Regions from separate parts of the Sutcliffiella cohnii genome, predicted to be linked through region 1. Evidence: riboswitches for the same ligand, from Rfam matches in the RefSeq annotation. Region 1 holds a riboswitch; each other region holds the start of a gene.
What was found. A riboswitch is a leader RNA that binds a small molecule or an ion and turns the genes downstream of it on or off. The one in region 1 is predicted to bind thiamine pyrophosphate.
Positions count from the first base shown of each region.

Region 2: linked by a shared signal. The riboswitch ahead of thiC (phosphomethylpyrimidine synthase ThiC) and the one ahead of tenA (thiaminase II) in region 1 are both predicted to bind thiamine pyrophosphate.
Region 3: linked by a shared signal. The riboswitch ahead of tenA (thiaminase II) and the one ahead of tenA (thiaminase II) in region 1 are both predicted to bind thiamine pyrophosphate.

Region 1 covers NZ_CP018866.1:1,144,343-1,148,662, reverse strand. The annotation lists gene BC6307_RS05590 (hypothetical protein) at 1-197, opposite strand, end outside; gene BC6307_RS05585 (RNA polymerase sigma-70 factor) at 194-1,081, opposite strand; gene BC6307_RS05580 (phytoene desaturase family protein) at 1,087-2,337, opposite strand; TPP riboswitch at 2,541-2,644, shown strand; gene tenA (thiaminase II) at 2,789-3,481, shown strand; gene BC6307_RS05570 (FAD-dependent monooxygenase) at 3,686-4,320, opposite strand, start outside.
Region 2 covers NZ_CP018866.1:4,259,407-4,263,726, forward strand. The annotation lists gene thiC (phosphomethylpyrimidine synthase ThiC) at 1-1,782, opposite strand, end outside; TPP riboswitch at 1,929-2,043, opposite strand; gene BC6307_RS21310 (immunity protein YezG family protein) at 2,410-2,820, opposite strand; gene BC6307_RS25395 (DNA/RNA non-specific endonuclease) at 2,810-4,186, opposite strand.
Region 3 covers NZ_CP018866.1:761,404-765,723, forward strand. The annotation lists gene BC6307_RS03665 (efflux RND transporter permease subunit) at 1-573, shown strand, start outside; TPP riboswitch at 898-1,004, shown strand; gene tenA (thiaminase II) at 1,169-1,849, shown strand; gene BC6307_RS03675 (ECF transporter S component) at 1,862-2,443, shown strand; gene BC6307_RS03680 (ABC transporter ATP-binding protein) at 2,498-3,928, shown strand; gene BC6307_RS03685 (energy-coupling factor transporter transmembrane component T family protein) at 3,906-4,320, shown strand, end outside.

The sequences.
Region 1 (4,320 bases):
ACTATAAGTAAAATCCCTGCAACTATTTCTACACCCTTTTCAAGCGCTAAAAAGTATCCCTCTCCTAAAAACTCCATGGCGGCTGGACTTGTAGGAGCAAACGGCTCATATCCGAATAAAACCACATATCCGTTAAGTCCTGCTCCGAGAAAAATAGTGCCTAACAATATTTCTATGATACGAATAAATAGGTTCATTTTTTTCCCCTCCCACTTTCCAACATATACGTTAATTTTTCTGGATTGCGAATTACAAATATTTGCGTTACCTTTTGATCTGTAATCTCAAAACAGACGGCACTGCTCGGTTCTCGGTCACTACTGATAAAAAGTCCTGGCTGGCCATTGATTAGTGTCATTTGTATGGATAACGACGTATCATCACTGTATTTTTGTAATAAGCCAAATATAAATCGAGCGATTCGTTTACTTGAAACAATCGGAAATATTGCTGCGGTAACTTTGCCGCCACCATCGCTGTATAAAATTGCGTCCTCTTTCAGTAGTTGAAATAGTTCGTCTGTATTTCCAGTCGTTACGGCAGAAACGAATTGATTAATTAGTTTTTCTTCTTCATCCCTACCTACATTATTCTTTTTTTTAGATTCATGAAAATGCAGCTTTTTCTTCGCTCTACTCAATATTTTCCGACAGTTTGCCGCCTCTTTTCCTATGAAACTCTCCATCTCATCATAGGAAAAAGAAAATACCTCTCTTAATACAAATACTGCACGTTCAACCGGGTTAAGTTTTTCTAGTAGTGTTAGGAGCGCGTAGGAGAGTTGGTCATGTTGTTCGATAGAATGCAGCGGATCTTGATCTGTATTTAACGGTTCAGGGAGCCACGGTCCGATATAATGTTCTCTTCTTTTACTCGCGGATTTTAGATGGTCAATCGTTCGATTAGTGGCCATTTTACACAAATACGATTTATAATCTTTAATATTGTTCTTATCAATCTTATGAAAATCTATAAAAATATCATGAACGATATCTTCCGCTTCCGTCATACTTCCTGCCATCTGATAAGATATGGATAAAAGTAGCGGTTTATACTGCGTATATGCTTCCTCCATTTCCATCCTCGCTACACTCCCATTTTTTCATTTAATTCAATAATGCTCATGGCCGCTTGCTTTGCACTAAAAAAAGAACTGTCAACTAACATTCCCTCTGCGCCAACCCAATCTCCGGCAATAAATAACCCTGGAATCTGCTCCATTTCATTTTTTTGTTTTTTCATCATGCTATTAGTTACTGTTATGTTCGGTAGGTAACGTTTTGATATAACATGTTTTTCCCAGCCTGGTTGAACTCGACTAAGAAACTGTTCGAGCTCCTGTTTTAAATCCGTTCTAGGTTCATTAATGCTCAAATATTTCATTACGTGTATGACGGAGTGGCTTTGATTGTCACTTAATGTTGCGACGTTGGAATGATTAGAAAAATAGAGTGGTTGGTCCATGCTCAAGGCGAATGATACTGTAGGATTCGGTGTTTTGTTTAGCACTATATCCAGACATGCTGCCCGGACTGGTATAAGTTCATTGATTGCATCTATTTCATAGCCCTGAAGGAATTTCCTCAACTCATTTGGGCTTGCTGTTGATAAAATATATGGTGTGAAGATTGATTTATTGTTACTTAATTTCACTTCAAACTGTGGAAATTTCCCTTTTATTTGTTGAACGGAGGCTCCCGCTTGAATAATGACACCTAATTTTTCCGCTTTCTCTTTTAACTCCTCTATAATTGACTGCCAACCGTTATGAACATAAATGGCTTTTCCTAATTGCAGCTGCTTAAATGCAACTTCGGCACGAAGCCTATCAGGGTCGTTACAGTAAGAAGATAAACGTATAAGCATGAGAATAAATTTCTGAACACGTTCATCCTTTATATTTTCATGAAGCCATTGGTCAACGGAGATCTCTCGGTTGCTCTTTAATTTTTTTGTTTGTAAAAGTATAAAAAAGCGGAGTAATTCCATTTTCCCTCTCCAACTAAATAAATCACTAGTTAATACAGAGAAAGGGTTGGCGGGAAGGTTATACGGTGAATCATTGTAAAACACCTTTCCCCCGATGGCAGGGCTATTTCCTTTTGGAGAGATGCCTAATTCCGCTAATATTTCTAAACTTTTTCCTTTTGAATATAAGGCATGTGGTCCGAGATTGACATAACTACCATCCATCACTTCTGTTTTTGCCCGACCACCTATTGTTTTAGTTTTTTCGATTAATGTAACGGATAATCCTGCACGTGCTAAATAAATAGAAGCAGTAAGTCCAGCAATCCCTCCACCAATTACAACACAATTTCTTTCTGTATTCTTCATTGTTATCATCCTCCTATTTTACAAACAAGACGATTAACTGATTTATTTTGTGACAGATTTGAGATTAATTTTCTTTTTTTGTTTACTACTTATTTCTATAGTAACAATTAAAAACATAGCATCACGATACATTTTAGTAAAAATTAACTATTTTTCCAATTGTATATTGAATAATGTCTAAATTCATGTAGTATATGGAATAGGATATCCACTAGGGGAGCCAATAGGCTGAGACGTCGCTTTACGCGTCGGACCCTTTGAACCTGATCTGGTTTATACCAGCGGAGGAAAGTGGTGCATCGAGTACGTTTCGTATGCTCATGCTTCTCTTTTCCATGGAAGAGGAGCTTTTTTATGTTGTAAAAAGAGCTCATGCGTACCCCCTTTCGCATTGTCTTCCATGGGTGAATGTGGGTGTTCTTCTTATATTAATTTGGAGGAGGAATACTACATGACATTTTCAAAACAGTTAAGACAGGAAGCAGACCCAATCTTTGAAGCAATTTTTGAACATCCTTTTGTAAAAGGAATTGGAGAAGGAAATGTACCGAAAGAAGCACTCATTCATTACGTACAACAAGATTATGAATACTTAACGACATTTTGCCGTATTTATGGTCTTGCGGTTTCTAAATGTACAGACAGAGAAGATATGACGTTTTTCCAGGAGCAAATAGGGTTTGTCTTAAATGCAGAAATACATCCGCACAATAACTTTTGTAAGGTTGCAGGTGTTCGGTACGAGGATTTACAAAAAGCTCCACTTGCTCCAACCGCCCATCATTACACACGCCATATGATGGAGGCTGCTACAAACGGTACACTTGGCGAAACACTTGCTGCACTAGCACCTTGTCCCTGGACGTATTGGGAAATTGGTAGAAAGCTGATAAAGGAAGTAAAACCGACACCAACTCACCCTTTCTACGAATGGATTACATTTTATGGTGACAAGGAAGTTAGCACCATCACACAAACATTTATGGATAAAATAGATGCTTGTGCGGCCAAAGCTAGTGAATACGAAAAAAAACGCATGCGTGACCACTTTATTACGAGCACACAGTTAGAGCATCAATTTTGGACAATGGCATATACACAAGAAACATGGCCTGTGCCAATTAAATCTATTCAAGTTATATAGATCATCTTTGTAGATATTAAAAAAGCGTTTTGGATTAATATCCACAACGCTTTTTTAAAATTGATTTAAGAAGCTTATGTAACTATATACCTAACCCATATCTTTATATCTCATTAACTCAGCTTCTTCTTTATATGAAGATGATGCTCTGACGGTTTCATATTATGGGCATACTTTATTACTTCTATCACAAATTACTAGCTCCTATACTTCGTGTCCTAGAAGCCATTCTAACCGTTTCATTTTAAGAGAGTCTGGACTGTTCCGTAACAGTTGATTTCTAATAAAAATTGCAATTGGATTTTCGAGTTGCATCATTCTTCCCATTGCTCTAGAACCTTTTACGACTTTAGCAGTTCGGCCGTATCTTATTTCTTCATACTGTTTTAATGCTTTCTCAACTTCATTCGGGTAATCGTCAAGACAGCGAGAGAGCACTAATGCATCTTCCATCGCTTGCGCCCCACCTTGTCCTAAATTTGGTAGCATCGGATGGGCAGCATCACCGAGCAGTGTAATCTTTCCGTTACTCCACGTGTTCATCGGTTTTCTATCAAAAATTTCATGAACAATTATATTCGATTCTTCTGTTGCTTCGATCATGTTAGTAACTGGCTCCCACCAGCCGCTAAAATGATCTAAAGCGATTTTCTTTGGATGAGGGGAATTAATAATAGTGCCACTTTCACTATTTATAGCTGCAAACCAAAAGATTCTTCCTTTTCCTAAATGGGAGAACCCGAACCTTTTTCCATGGCCCCATGCTTCGAAACCTCCACCTAGTTCCATAGGGAAACGTGCATCCTCATAGACAGAAATTCCTCTAATAGCTGTAAAAC
Region 2 (4,320 bases), 1.8 Mb from region 1:
GATGTTGCCACCTAAAAGCCTAAACTGCTCAGCCTTTTCCTTCATTCCTACCTCGATTGCTTCATTCGTATCTAACTTATTTTCCTTCGCATAATTTCGGATATCCTGTGAAATTCTCATACTACAAAATTTAGGTCCACACATTGAGCAAAAGTGAGCAGTTTTTGCCCCTTCTGCAGGTAATGTTTCATCATGATACTCCAATGCCCGTTCAGGGTCTAGTGATAAATTAAACTGATCCCTCCACCGGAATTCAAACCGTGCTTTTGATAAAGCATCATCTCGTTTTTGTGCACCAGGATGCCCCTTGGCCAAATCAGCAGCATGGGCAGCAATTTTATAGGTAACAACTCCTACACGAACATCCTCCTTATTTGGTAGCCCCAAATGTTCTTTTGGCGTCACATAACAAAGCATGGCCGTTCCATACCAACCAATCATTGCAGCGCCAATCGCAGAAGTAATATGATCATACCCAGGAGCAATATCAGTTGTTAAAGGCCCAAGAGTATAGAATGGAGCTTCTTGACATACTTCTAGTTGCTTATCCATATTCTCTTTAATCAGGTGCATGGGTACGTGCCCGGGTCCTTCAACCATCACTTGTACATCGTGCTTCCAAGCAATCTTTGTCAGTTCTCCAAGCGTTTCTAATTCAGCAAACTGTGCTTCATCATTCGCATCTGCAATTGAGCCAGGACGTAGCCCATCACCCAACGAGAAGGATATATCATAAGCTTTCATAATTTCGCAGATTTCCTCAAAATGTGTATATAAAAAGTTTTCCTGATGATGATATAGGCACCATTGAGCCATAATCGATCCACCACGGGATACAATTCCTGTTACCCGCTTTGCTGTTAATGGAACGTAGCGAAGCAGAACACCCGCGTGAATAGTGAAATAATCGACACCTTGTTCGGCTTGTTCAATTAAAGTATCACGGTAGATCTCCCATGTTAAATCTTCCGCAACACCATTTACCTTTTCAAGAGCTTGATAGATTGGGACAGTCCCGACAGGAACAGGTGAATTTCGAATAATCCATTCCCTAGTTGTGTGAATATGTTTTCCTGTTGATAAGTCCATAATATTATCAGCACCCCAGCGTGTAGCCCATGTCATTTTTTCAACTTCATTCTCAATGGAAGAAGTAACAGCTGAGTTACCAATATTGGCGTTGATTTTCACATGGAAATTTCGCCCTATGATCATAGGTTCAATCTCGGGATGGTTGATATTTGCTGGAATAATCGCGCGTCCCCTGGCCACTTCATCCCGTACAAATTCAGGATCCATATTTTCTCTTATTGCAATAAACTCCATCTCAGGTGTGATCATACCTTTTTTTGCATAATGAAGTTGTGTTACATTTTTCCCTTTTTGTGCCCGTAGTGGCTTCCGCTTTAAACCTGGAAACATATTTTGAGTGGTCCGAGGATCGTTCTCATCTCTATACCCATTATCCTGCGGCTTGATATCACGCCCTTTGTATTCCTCTACATCGCCACGTTCTTGAATCCAAGAACTTCGCAGGGCTGGCAGACCTTTTGTTATGTCAATAGAATAATTAGGGTCTGTATAAGGTCCGCTGGTATCATACACGCGCACAGGGGGATTATCTTCTTCCCCAAATGAACCGGTTGTCGGACTTAACTCAATTTCACGCATCGGAACTTTGATATCGGGTCTAGATCCCTCCACATATACCTTTTTACTACCATTAAAGTTAGACATGATGGAAATACTTTGCTTGTTTAATGAAGATGTTGTTAATGACATGATCAATCTCTCCCTTTTTCGATAATAGGGACAGGATCTAGAACACAACAAGTGGAAAAGCTTTAGAAGAGCTCATGAAGTACGTAAAAAAGCCGGTGTCCAATTAATGGTTGGACCCGGCTAATATGTATATAGAAGTAGTGCTTTATTGACGCCATTAACTTCCCCACGCTGGTATGAACCAGATCAGGTCCCAAGAGTCAAGAAACTTCAACGTGTTTCTTTCTCAGCCCAACTCATTGGACTCCCCTAGTTAAATCTATTCAGTTTAATTTAAGTATACCTCACCTGCTATAGAAATGAAAGAATAATTTGAAAGTTATTCGCAACTGATATTCCCACTCTTTCAATACAATCCGTACGTATGGAGTGATTTCACCCATTCTCTTTTCACAAAGATTACAAATTATAGTTTACCTTGGTCATGCAGCCTAAGAACAGTGGGACCAAATGAAACGAAGGGACAGGAATATCATACACACATTTGTTAACAGTATTGTAAAAAAAAAAAAAAAATGTGTGGACGACTTTCCTGTCCCCTCGTCCCACTTCCTATCTATGTGAACTTCTTTCCAGTCGCTTGTTTCACCCAAGTGCTTAGTTTTAAGTTGATTAATCTACTATTAATTACACTAAGTTTTCTGCTTCCCACTTATCTTGTTTCTCGACAGGGCTCAGCTCAGAAATGTCCTCATATCCATAGTTAACTTTCATTTTTCCTGTGCTATCTAAAATAAAAGTTAAATTAGTCCATTGTTCTACTTCTTGTTTCCTAAATTCTTCCCACAATCTAGCAAAACATTTATATAGCTCATTTTCCATTTCTTCATAATTATCTTCTGAAATATTATATAAATCCGTTATGTCAAGGCTATATACAGGTTTTGACCTAGAATGTGTGTAATAGTAAAAAAACACCTTTTTATAACCTTCTCTAAATTCAGCATATAAAAAGATCTTTTTCCATTCTTCCGGAATTATATTTACTAATGTATTTGCAACTTGTTGATATATCTGTTCTGTTATTTTAGTTTCCATCTAACTTACCTCCTAGATAATTAGTTAATCTATCCGAGTATTTTTTTCCATCTATTGTATAGCTAACTTTAAACTCAGTCGGTCTAGAAGAATTCGCTTCGTAAATTGGCTTCACTTTAACTGTTACTTCTTTACCTGCTTGTAAAGCTTTTTTCCAAGAAGTCTCTAATACTTTGTATTCTTTCCTGTTCAGCGCAGCATTCATTGGTACTAAGTTATCAATTTCACCTGAACCCTTGAAAATACTAGCTATTAAATGTCCTCCATCATCATTTGGTAATCTATCTTCTCTGCCAACTGTCCTTTGTGCATAATTATTACGGTCTGCTTTCCCGAGTTGTAACGTCGCTTCCACATTTGTAATTCTTCCTTCACTATCCGTTTTATAATGGTAACCTTCTTTAGTTGAATACTCAATATTAGGTTTCAATGTTTTCTTACCATCAACTTTAGTGTATTGGTCGCCATAAGTCACTTTTTTAGAAAGGTCACCCTTCCCCAAATCCCCAACCTTATCAACAACCTTCGGGGCTACTTTCCCGCCAAGCCTTGCAGCCCCGCCACCGAGAATAGCAGCCGCTGCGACCCCGCGTTCCCAATCTTCTAACTCTCTTCCGGTCAGTGGGTCGTATCCTAAATAGACTTCACTTGCTGCTTTGAGGTTTCCAAAGAAGGGCAGGAAGTCAGCATAGGTAGAAATAGTCTCTGCATTTTGAGGTGCATTCCCTCCAAGTGGTTGTCCAAAGATGTTGTTCTCTCCAATATATCCCTCATAACTACTGGTCATGCCTGCGTACTGTTCCATGTTAGAGGATACTTCGCCGTTATCTACTCTCTTTAAATAGTCAACAATCGCCTGTTTTTCAACATCGGAAAAGGTAACTTCTCGAGGACTGTTAGGGTTAATCCATTTATTAAAGGAAAGAGCTGGCCCAATAGGATAAAGAAGACCAAAATGCCGTTGAAATGTCAGTTGTAACCACGGAAAGAGAAGATTAATTAGTCTATTCCTAGTCTTTTTATCACTTGAAAAATAACTTTCCCACCATTTGCCACGTTTCATTAAATTTGGAGATTGTAGCCTGTTAAACCTAGACGAACGATTCGCTAAATCCCTTTCAACTTGATTATACCGTTCCATCGATTGTTGTGTGAAGTTTTTTATCTTGCGCATTTTTCTTTCTATATCGTCTATTTCTCGGATGACTTTACTCAGCCTACCGTCTATATTATGTCTACTTCGAATACGATGGTCCAACCTCGCCCGGACCCTTGTGAGATTATCTTGAATATTTGCTACAGAGGAAGTCGGTAATAGTTTGCTAGAATTCATGACAACATCAGGTTTTATCTGGATTCTCTGCATGGAACACCTCCTGTAGTTGATATTAATACTTCTCTATAGGAAGATAAATGGTAAAAAAGGAAGAATTTATTAATAAAATAGTAAAAAAACGGGTCGAAATCCCTATTTTTCCTTCAAAAATCCAAACTATTTTA
Region 3 (4,320 bases), 380 kb from region 1:
CAGCAGGAATTAATGGTAGAAATGATGATGATCTTAGGGTTAGCAATTTTCTTAGTGTATTTAGTGATGGCTGTGCAGTTTAATCATTTAATCCAACCTATTATTGTCATGTCAATCATACCGATGACGATAGTTGGAGTAATTTTAGGCTTAGTTCTAACCCAAAGAGAGCTAAGTATCATGTCAGCGATGGGTATCATTATGTTAATTGGAATTGTATTGAATAATGCAATCTTATTAATCGACCGGACTAACCAACTTCGTAATCAAGGTGAGGAAATTGAAAATGCCTTAATAGAAGCCGGGAAAAACCGTATTCGACCAATCTTTATGACAACATTAACGACAGCTGGTGGAATGTTACCTTTAGCGTTAGCTTCAGGAACATCAGGTAACTACCAAGCACCAATGGCAACCGTTATCATATCAGGCCTACTATTTGCAACCTTTATCACACTCCTACTCATCCCAGCCGTTTGCAAACTATTCTCTACTGTCGGGAAAGTAGGAAAGAAAATGTTTAAGAAAAAAAACCGAAGTAATAAAGATGAAAGCAGCGAAATAAATATTTAATATTGCAAAAGTAAACCTATTGAAAAACTGCACCAAGGCCGATGGATCTTATAAGGTTCGCCTTTCACACAAGTTTAGAACCGTGAGTGTAACGGAGCGGAAGGTGCGAGACTCCAGCGGGATGTAGAGGGAAGGTCGAGACCCCACAGGCGAAGCCGAGGAGGCTCGACTCCCTCCCCGCGGAAAGCGAGTACCTGCAGCGAAGAGGAACGGTCTGACTTAAAACGCTAACCTATTTTCGATATAGATATAGAAAAAACCTTTTGACATTTTAAAATAAACTGATATGATAATTATCAGAAAACACCTTAAAAATTTAATAATTAAGACCACTAGGGGTGCCTTTACAAGGCTGAGATTAGAGTGTGACTCTAAGACTCTTAGAACCTGATCTGGTTAACACCAGCGTAGGGAAGTGGACGGTTGTATTTTCATGCATGAATTATTTCCACGCATGAACTACATATCATTATGTTTAATCAACCACCTTCTTTGCGCACATGCGAAGAAGGTGGTTTTTTATTTTTTCGGAAAAAATAGTAGGGCCCACTATTTAATTCCGAAGCAACAAAATGTATCTAGGAGGATGATTAGGATGAAATTTTCACAAATAATTAGAAAAGAAGCAGATCATATATGGGAGGCAAGCTTTCAACATCCATTTGTTACAGGAATTGCTGATGGAACACTTTCCTTGGAAAGCTTTAAATATTACGTAATGCAAGATGCATATTATTTAAGTCACTTTGCAAAAGTTCAAGCATACGGAGGGGGGAAAGCATTTGACCTTCAAACAACTGCTAGACTTGCTGCACACGCACAAGGAACGTATGAAGCTGAACTGTCACTACATGAAAATTTTTCAAAACGTCTAGGAATTTCGGAAGAAGAACATAAAAACTTCCAACCAGCACCAACTGCTTACGCATACACATCCCATATGTACCGTGCAGTTTTAACTGGTGGATTAGGAGAAGTAATCGCAGCGTTATTACCGTGTTACTGGTTATACTATGAAATTGGTGAAAGGTTACAAGGTTCAACTCCTGAAGAACCAATCTATCAAGAATGGATTGCCGCCTACGGAGGGGACTGGTTCCGTCAATTAGTAGAAGAGCAAATTGATAGATTAGATGAATTAGCGGAAAAGGCAACAGAGGGAGAAAAAGAAAGAATGAAAGAGTATTTCCTGTTGAGTAGCCAATATGAATATTCGTTTTGGCAAATGGCTTACACATTAGAACGTTGGCCAGTTCAAGCGAAAGTAAAGCAGTAGGAGATTACGAGAATGAAAAAAAATTTAAAGCTAACAGATATATTAGTAACGATATTAATTTCCATCGTTTTTGGGATTGTATATAAAATTTGGGGTCCAGTGAGTGGGGTTATGAGCTCATTTGGACTACATATTGATGAGTTAGTATACGGTATGTGGTTCATTGCTGCTGCTGTTGCGTATTTAATTATTCGAAAAGCCGGTGTTGCATTTTTAGCAGAAGTGGCAGCGGCATCTGGTGAACTATTAATGGGGTCAGAATACGGTGTAATCGTACTAGTATACGGAATCGTACAAGGATTATTTGCAGAAGCAGTGTTTGCCTCCTTTCGCTATAAACGATTTGATCTATTAGTCGTTTCTCTTGCTGGAGCTAGTTCAGCGGTAGGGTCACTTTTATTAGATTTGTTCCGAGGATATTTATTAGATTTAGTATGGTGGAGTGTGACATTAAAAGTATTTTTCCGCATTGTAGGCGGCATTTTCTTCACCGGCTTTGTTGCGTATGCATTAGTGAAAGCATTAGAAAAAACAGGGGTAACGAAACTATTAAGACCAGCTAGTAAAGAAGATTATGAGTCTTTGAGTAAATAGCAAAAAGAGGGATTTTGAAACGTTTAAATTAAAGCGCATTAAAAGGAGAGAGTCATGACACAAATTAAAGTGGAAAATTTACGTCTAAAATATGCAGGGGATGAAATGCTTTTCCACGATGTCTCTTTTTCTTGTAAACACGGCGAGAAAATTTTGTTCCTCGGTCCTTCAGGGTGTGGGAAATCAACCCTATTACAGGTTATTTCTGGGTTAATACCGACTGTAATGGAAGTACCGATGCGTGCGGATAACATAATAACACCGGAGTCTTGGGGCTATGTGTTCCAAGACCCGGATTCTCAGTTTTGCATGCCTTATGTAGACGAGGAACTTGCATTTGTACTTGAAAATTTAGCGGTACCGAGAGAAAAAATGGACTGTAAAATAAATTACTTACTTAACGAAGTAGGCTTAGAGCTTCCACACCCCCACACGAAAATAAATGAACTGTCTGGTGGAATGAAACAAAGGCTAGCGATTGCTTCTGTGTTAGCAATGGAACCAGATGTTTTATTTTTAGATGAACCAACGGCGCTATTAGACCCAGAAGGAACAAAGGAAGTGTGGGACACAATTAAACGGGTAGGAGAAGAAAAGACAGTCATTATTGTCGAGCATAAATTAAACTATCTGTTAGATTGGGTAGAGCGTGTAGTCGTTTTTGACGATAAAGGAACAATCATAGCGGACGGAGCTACTTTAGAAGTTTTCTCGCAATACAAGGAAAAGTTAAAAGAATATGGCATTTGGTATCCCGGAGTTTGGGAGGAAGTGATTGATCCAACTAATTTAAACCAAAATCCAGAAAAGGGAGAATCGATTATATCTCTACACGATTTTCAGGGTTTTAGAGGAAAAGAGTGTAAAATTTCAGTGGAGGATGTTACGTTCCATAAAGGTCAATGGACAACGATTATCGGAAAAAATGGCGCAGGAAAAAGTACCCTATTAGAGGCGATTCGAAAGCTTTTAAAAACGAATGGTGAGCTTCATTATTTCGGTGAAAATTACGAAGAAGAAGTGACGTTTGTTTTTCAAAACCCTGAATTTCAATTTGTTACGCATTCCGTTGAAGAGGAAATCGGATATACGCTATTGCGAAAAGGTGTATCGGAAGTAGAGAGAAATAATAAAGTAGAAAAACTGCTCGACAATTTTCATTTAACACATGTACGAACAAAACACCCTTTCGAGCTTTCAACTGGACAAAAAAGACGGCTAAGTGTGGCATCAGCGGTTGTACATCGTCCGAGTGTACTCCTTTTAGATGAACCTACATTCGGCCAGGATAGTCGAAATACTTTTTCGATGCTTGAATGGTTACAACAGCTCAAAGAAGAGGGGGTATGTGTTGTGATGGTTACACATGATGAGCATATTGTTGAGCATTTTGCAGATAAAGTGTTAGTAGTGGAGAGTGGAGAAGTAGTAGAAGTAATAGAGAAAGAGAGGTCCGTACACGATGCAATGGTCATTACAAGTTAACGAAACGTGGTTGCATCGAGTGAATCCGAGTTTCAAGTTAATAGCAATTGTCCTCCTCTTTGTAGCAGTCCTCTTCATACATAACATAAATGTATTAGTGAATATGACACTATTTATGTTATTGCTCTATATAACGTCAACGGGACATAGTTGGAAGGTAAAGGTCGTTCTTCTCCTACCATTTACCATTCTATTTTTCTCTTCTGCTGTGACGATGATTTTGTTCGGTAAAGGTGATACAACATGGTTTCAATTAGGAATTGTTCACATAAGTGAAGAAAGCTTTTATCGAGGAGTTCATATTGGATTAAGAGCATTAGTGTTTGCGTTTTTAGGTTTACTATTCGCGCTAACAACGAAGCCGGTTCTTTTATTTTATTCTCTTATGCAGC